Linked DNA regions of Megalodesulfovibrio gigas DSM 1382 = ATCC 19364. The protein of the gene in region 1 interacts with the protein of each later gene in a pairwise test. Links are inferred from orthologs where the notes say so. Each region holds a gene or a part of one and is shown in the gene's direction. Other genes may lie near its edges.

Region 1 (3,048 bases):
CTGGAACGCTTCGAGGCCTGCATGACGGAAATTGCCAGCGCATACCAGGAATTGAAAGCCCTGCTGGAAGCCGCAGGCCGCGGCGCCAAGGCCAAGGAAGATGCGCGGTTCGTGCTGCCGCAGGCGGCGGAGTCCAAGATTGTTGTCACCATGAACTGCCGGTCGCTCCTGCATTTTTTCTCCCTGCGCTGCTGCAGCCGGGCGCAGTGGGAAGTGCGCGGCCTGGCCAACGACATGCTGGCCCTGTGCCGGGATGCCCTGCCGGAACTCTTTGCCGCGGCCGGGGCCCGGTGCGAACAATTGGGCTACTGTCCCGAGGGCGAGCGCTTCACCTGTGGCCGGTACCCCCTTCGCACGATCGCCTGATTCGCCTCAAATTTGTAACGTTACGCACGATGAAGATACACTCCCTGAGGGGGGGAAGAATGGTCGATTTTGCCTGAGAAACCGGCGTGTGGGAGTGGTTGCTTGTCTCGTCGCGCGCCGGTTTTGCCCAAGCTGGGAGGGCTGTCAACCCCCTCCGGAGGGCAAAAAAATGCATCACCATCAGAAAAATTGAATATGGCGAGATCGTCCTGTGGAAAACTATTTTCAACAGGTGTGGATAAAAAAAGCGGATACCTGTGGAAACCCTTGTCCCGCGAGGGTTCAGCAGGGTGAAGCAGTCTAAAGGATTTCTCGTCTCATTCTATTATTCAAGATGGTTATGGCGATCCAACCCTATGGAAAGCAACCGAAGGCAACTTCTTCCGCCGACTCTTTTTCGCCCCTTGCTCCGAGCCGTGTGCCCTTGTAGAGCTTTACCCCATGAACACGCATTGGGACCAGATTCGTCAAATCCTGCAGAAAACGGTCAATCCTGGCTTGTTTCAGGTCTGGATTGCCCCCCTTACGGCCGTTTCAAGCGGCCCAAATCTATGCCTGAAGGCACCGAATGAATTTGTAGCCATCTGGGTTCGTGACCGCTTGCTGGAGCAGATTCGGCAGGCGGCGGTGGCAGTGCTGGGCAGGCAGGTGGAGATCACGGTCTCGGCGGATCCTGTTGGCGAGGCGGGCGATGCCCTGCTGACGGCTGCGGCCGTTGTCGGGTCTGGCGCCAGCTCGCGCGGCGGAAGTGTGTCTGGCGGTGCTGTCGTGGCCCGGCCGGCTCCGCTTCCTCGCAGTGCGTCTCACGCGTGTTCTGCCCCCACCGGCTCGCGGCAATTGGGGCTGCCTTTGCAGCCCGATGCACCCCGTTCCCGCCCCTGCTGGCAATTCTCCTTCGACGACTTCGTCGTCGGCCCCAGCAATCAGCTGGCTTATGCCGCAAGCCGAGCCTTGTGCGACAAGCAATTGGAATCCGAGCAGGTGTTCCTTTCTTCCACTCCCGGCCTGGGCAAGACGCACTTGCTGCAAGCCGTGGGACGGAGCCTGTGTTCCCACTCGAATCGCCAGCAGGCGCGGGTTGAGTATCTCACGGCCGAGGAATTCGGCAGACTGTGGGTGCAGTCGTTGCGCAGTAACGAGCTGGAGCGCTTCAAGGCCCGGTTCCGGGAGGGCGTGGATCTGCTGCTGCTGGAGGACGTGCATTTCTTCCAGGGCAAGGAGAAGATGCAGGACGAGCTGCTTTCCACCATGAAGGCGCTTCGCAACCGTGGGGCCAAGGTTATCCTGACGTCTTCGTTCCTGCCCCGCGAACTCAAGGACGTGGATTCCACCCTGGCTTCGCGGTTCTGCTCGGGCTTTCTGGCGGTCATCGAGAAGCCCGGCTTCGAGACCCGCAAGCGCATTCTGGAGCAGAAGGCCAAGAGCTTCCACGTGGCCCTGCCCAACCAGGTGACGGAATTGCTGGCGGAACGCATCAACACGGACATTCGCCAGCTGGAATCCTGCCTGCAGAACCTCATCCTCAAGGCCCGGCTGCTCAATCACAAGATCACCCTGGAACTGGCCTGCGAGGTGCTCAGCCACTACGAGCCGGAAATTCCGCACTTTTCCATGGATCGGATCATCGACTTTGTGTGCGACGCCTTTGAGCTTTCCCCCACCGAGTTGCGGTCCAAGAGCCGGCAGCGCCAGATTGTGCAGGCCCGCAACGCCGCCTACTTCCTGGCCCGCAAGCACACTGAACTGTCCTTGCAGGACATCGGCAACCGCTTCAACCGCAAGCACTCCACCGTCATCAAGGGCATCACGAACATTGAGCGCGAGATGAACCTGGAGACTCCCGTGGGCCGGCAGCTTTCCCGCACCGTGGAGCTGGCCAAGGCCTACTGCCGGGTGGGCGCCCGGTAGCAGAATACCCCCGGGCGGTTGTTCGACTGGCCCGTTTCGCGAATCAGCAGCCGCACAGCTCCATTTTTCCCCAGACGCCGACTTTTCCCTGGCACACGGCCAGCACGCCTTCCACCCGCAGGGGAGGCGGCAGGCCGGCCAGGGTTTGTGCGTGGGCGAGGACGGCGGGGATGTCCTTGCCGGAGCGCAGGCGGTTGCACAGGGCTGTGGCTGCGGCGTCGGCCATGGCGGCGGAGGGGCTGCGCACCACCACCAGCTCGGCCTTGCCGAAGGACAGGGAGTGGCCGATGGTGGCCGAGGAGCTGCACAGGGAGCAGGGCAGATCCTCCGGCTGCAGCAGCAGGCCCAGCCGGGCCTGGCCGGACGGATCGGGCAGGGCGGCCACCACGCGGGGCGTGTCTGCCATCAAAAAAATATCGCCACCGTTTTCCACCAGGGCGGTGCGGCAGCCGGCGGCAGCCAGGGCGCGGGCCACGTGTTCCGCCACCACGCCGGCCACGGCGGCCATGGGCCCCACGTTGCACAGGGCCGTGGCGTGGCACATGGCCTGCACGATCTCCGAGGCGTCCGACGGCACGGGCGGCACGGGCGGCACGGGCGGCACGGGCAAGGGCGCCAGGGCGGTCTGGAAGTGGGGATCCAGGAGGATGGCCGTCTGGACCATGGCCCGGACCTTGCGCAGGGCCTCCGAGGCCAGGGCCACGAGATCCACGCCCGGGAGGGCCTGGGCCACGATGTGCAGATCGCTCTGGGCCTGGACCAGCTGGAAGGCCG
Region 2 (2,804 bases), 3.2 Mb from region 1 along the record:
GCATCGCACTCCCGTCGTCGCCGGCAGATTCTATGAGCTTTCCCCAGACCGTCTGCGCCAGGATGTGCAGACCCGGCTCGCCCTCGGGCAGGCCCTGCGCGAAACCGGGCAGGCCCTGCCCGGACGCACCCTGCTGGCCATGGTGCCCCATGCCGGCTTTGTCTACTCCGGCGACGTGGCCGGCAAGACCATCGGCGCCGCCGCCCTGGCAGACACCCTGCTGCTCCTGGGGCCCAACCACACCGGCCAGGGCGCGGCACTGGCCCTCTGGCCCGACGGCAGCTGGCGCATTCCCACCGGCGACGTGCCCGTGGATGCGCCCCTGGCCCAGGCCCTGCTGCATGCAGCCCCCCGCCTGACGCCGGACGCCACCGCCCACCGCGGCGAACATTCCCTGGAAGTGCTGCTGCCGTTCCTGCTGCAGGCCAATCCTGCCTGCCGCATTGTGCCCGTGGCCGTGGCTGAACCCGCCCTGGGGCCGCTGCTGGCCGTGGCGCATGCCATGGCCGGCGTGCTGCGCGCGTGGCCGGAGCCGGTGAGCATTGTTGTCAGTTCCGACATGAGCCACTACCTGCCCCAGGACCTCGCCGCCGCCCAGGATCGCAAGGCCCTGGACCGGGTGCTGGCCCTGGATCCCGAAGGCCTGCATGCCACGGTGCGGCGCGAGCGCATCAGCATGTGCGGGGTGCTGCCCATGACCCTGGGCCTGGCAATCGCCCGGGAGCTGGACGCCGCGCCGCCGGTGCTGGTGGAGTACACCACCTCCGGCCAGGTGAGCGGCGACTACGCACAAGTGGTGGGCTACGCCGGCGTCCTGGTGCAGACCGCCTGACGCGACGGCCCGCCATTGCCAGACGCCGGCGCTTACGATAAGGATCGCCATTCGTCTGCCGCCCTTGCGGCGAGGAGAAGCCGCCATGTCCGAAAAAGCCCTTTCCCTTGTTCTCACCCATGGCCAGGACGGCGCCATGCTGCGCGCCGACTTCTTCCACGGCCACGCCCAGTTGGTGGTGGATATTTCCCGGCATATCGCCCTGCGCCTTGCCGAAGGCGGCAAGATCCTGCTCTGCGGCAACGGTGGCAGCGCGGCGGACGCCCAGCATCTGGCCGCCGAATGGGTGAACCGCTATCAGATGGAACGGCCGCCCCTGCCTGCCCTGGCCCTGACCACGGATACGTCCATCCTCACGGCCATCGGCAACGACTACGGCTACGAACTCGTCTTCAAAAAGCAGGTCCAGGCCCTGGCCGGCGCCGGGGATGTGCTGCTGGCCTTCTCCACCTCGGGCAACAGCGCCAACGTGATCCACGCCCTCAAGGCCGCCCGGGACAAGCGCTGCCTCACCGTGGGATTTTCCGGCGAAAGCGGCGGGGAGATGGCCCCCCTGTGCGATTATCTGGTGGCCGTGCCGTCCAACATCACTGCCCTCATCCAGGAAGTGCACATCGCCGTGGGCCATTGCCTGTGCCGGCTGGTGGATTATTTTCTGTTCGAAGCCGTGCTGGAGCTGGAACCGTACCTGTCCAGCAACGCCCCCCGGCCGTAACCCGTTCCCCGCCGGACGCGGCGCGACTGCCGCGGGGAACCGTGCGAATACATGTCAGAGGAGAGTGTCATGCCGATTTTTGAATACCGTTGCGGCCAGTGCGGCCGTGAATTCGAGGAACTGGTTTTCAAGGACGATGCCGCCGTGCCCTGCCCCAAGTGCGGCAGCACCGAGACGGAAAAGCTCATGAGCTGCTGCCGGTTCAAGACCGGGCCGAGCCCCTTCCCGTACAAGGACCAGGCCATCCCGGCGCCCGCAGCCGGCCCCTCCTCGCGCAGCGCCTGCGCAAGCTGCAGCGGCGGCAGCTGCGCCACCTGCAAGTAGCCGGGATGCCGATGCAACGACTCGTCATCGCCACCCGCGGCTCCAAGCTCGCCCTCTGGCAGGCCAACCACATCAAGTCCCAGCTGGAACTGCGCCACGGCAACGCCGTGGCCGTGGAACTGCTGATCCTCAAGACCAAGGGCGACAAGATTCTGGATGTCCCCCTGGCCAAGGTGGGCGGCAAGGGCCTGTTCGTCAAGGAAATCGAAGATGCCCTGCTGGATGGCCGGGCCGATCTGGCCGTGCACTCCATGAAAGACGTGCCCGTGGAGCTGCCCGAAGGGCTGGTGCTGGGCATTGTGCCGCCGCGGGAGCTGGTGACGGACTGCCTGCTCAGCGTGCACTGGCCCACCCTGGAAAGCCTGCCCCTGGGTGCGGTGGTGGGCACCTCCAGCCTGCGCCGGCAGTGCCAGCTCAGGGCCCTGCGGCCGGATCTGCAGCTGGAGCACCTGCGCGGCAATGTGGACACCCGCCTGAACAAGCTCCTGGCCGGGGAGTTCGCCGCCATTGTCATGGCCACGGCCGGCATGCGCCGCCTGGGCCTCAAGGCCCCGCACATGCAGGAGCTGGGGCCCCCGCACTTCCTCCCCGCCGTGGGCCAGGGGGCGTTGGGGATCGAATACTGTCAGGATCGCGCCGATCTGCTGGAATATCTTGGATTCATGGATCACCCCCCCACGCGCATCACCGTGGAGGCCGAACGCGGCTTCCTCACCGGGCTCAACGGCGGCTGCCAGGTGCCCATTGCCGCCCATGGCGTGCTGGACGGCAAAACCGTGCGCCTTGAAGGTCTGGTGGCCGATCCGGACACCGGCGAAACCATCCGCCGCAGCACCGAAGGCCCGGCGCATCAGGCCTTCGCCCTGGGCCTGGCCCTGGCCGACACCGTGCTCGCCGCCGGCGGCAAGGTCATCCTGGACCGCGTCTACGCCG

The links.
Region 2: the proteins of DGI_RS15915 (region 1) and DGI_RS01865 interact in binary tests that used the Escherichia coli proteins (3 or more experiments, as listed by UniProt). The link is inferred for Megalodesulfovibrio gigas DSM 1382 = ATCC 19364 from one-to-one orthologs.

Annotation. Positions count from the first base shown.
Region 1 is NC_022444.1:3,610,698-3,613,745, forward strand. What follows is about bases 65-3,040. They hold DGI_RS15915 (chromosomal replication initiator protein DnaA), read left to right. Parts: upstream 65-807; coding sequence 808-2,274; downstream 2,275-3,040. Other genes in these bases: thyX (FAD-dependent thymidylate synthase), read left to right, coding at 65-366; DGI_RS15920 (UPF0280 family protein), read right to left, coding at 2,318-3,040. Outside these bases: more of thyX, read left to right, coding at 1-64; more of DGI_RS15920, read right to left, coding at 3,041-3,048. UniProt on the Escherichia coli protein: Plays an essential in the initiation and regulation of chromosomal replication. Binds in an ATP-dependent fashion to the origin of replication (oriC) to initiate formation of the DNA replication initiation complex once per cell cycle.
Region 2 is NC_022444.1:427,803-430,606, forward strand. The notes cover bases 1-2,732. They hold DGI_RS01865 (D-sedoheptulose 7-phosphate isomerase), read left to right. Parts: upstream 1-917; coding sequence 918-1,547; downstream 1,548-2,732. Other genes in these bases: amrB (AmmeMemoRadiSam system protein B), read left to right, coding at 1-832; DGI_RS01870 (FmdB family zinc ribbon protein), read left to right, coding at 1,617-1,871; hemC (hydroxymethylbilane synthase), read left to right, coding at 1,883-2,732. Also shown: more of hemC, read left to right, coding at 2,733-2,804. UniProt on the Escherichia coli protein: Required for the timely initiation of chromosomal replication via direct interactions with the DnaA initiator protein.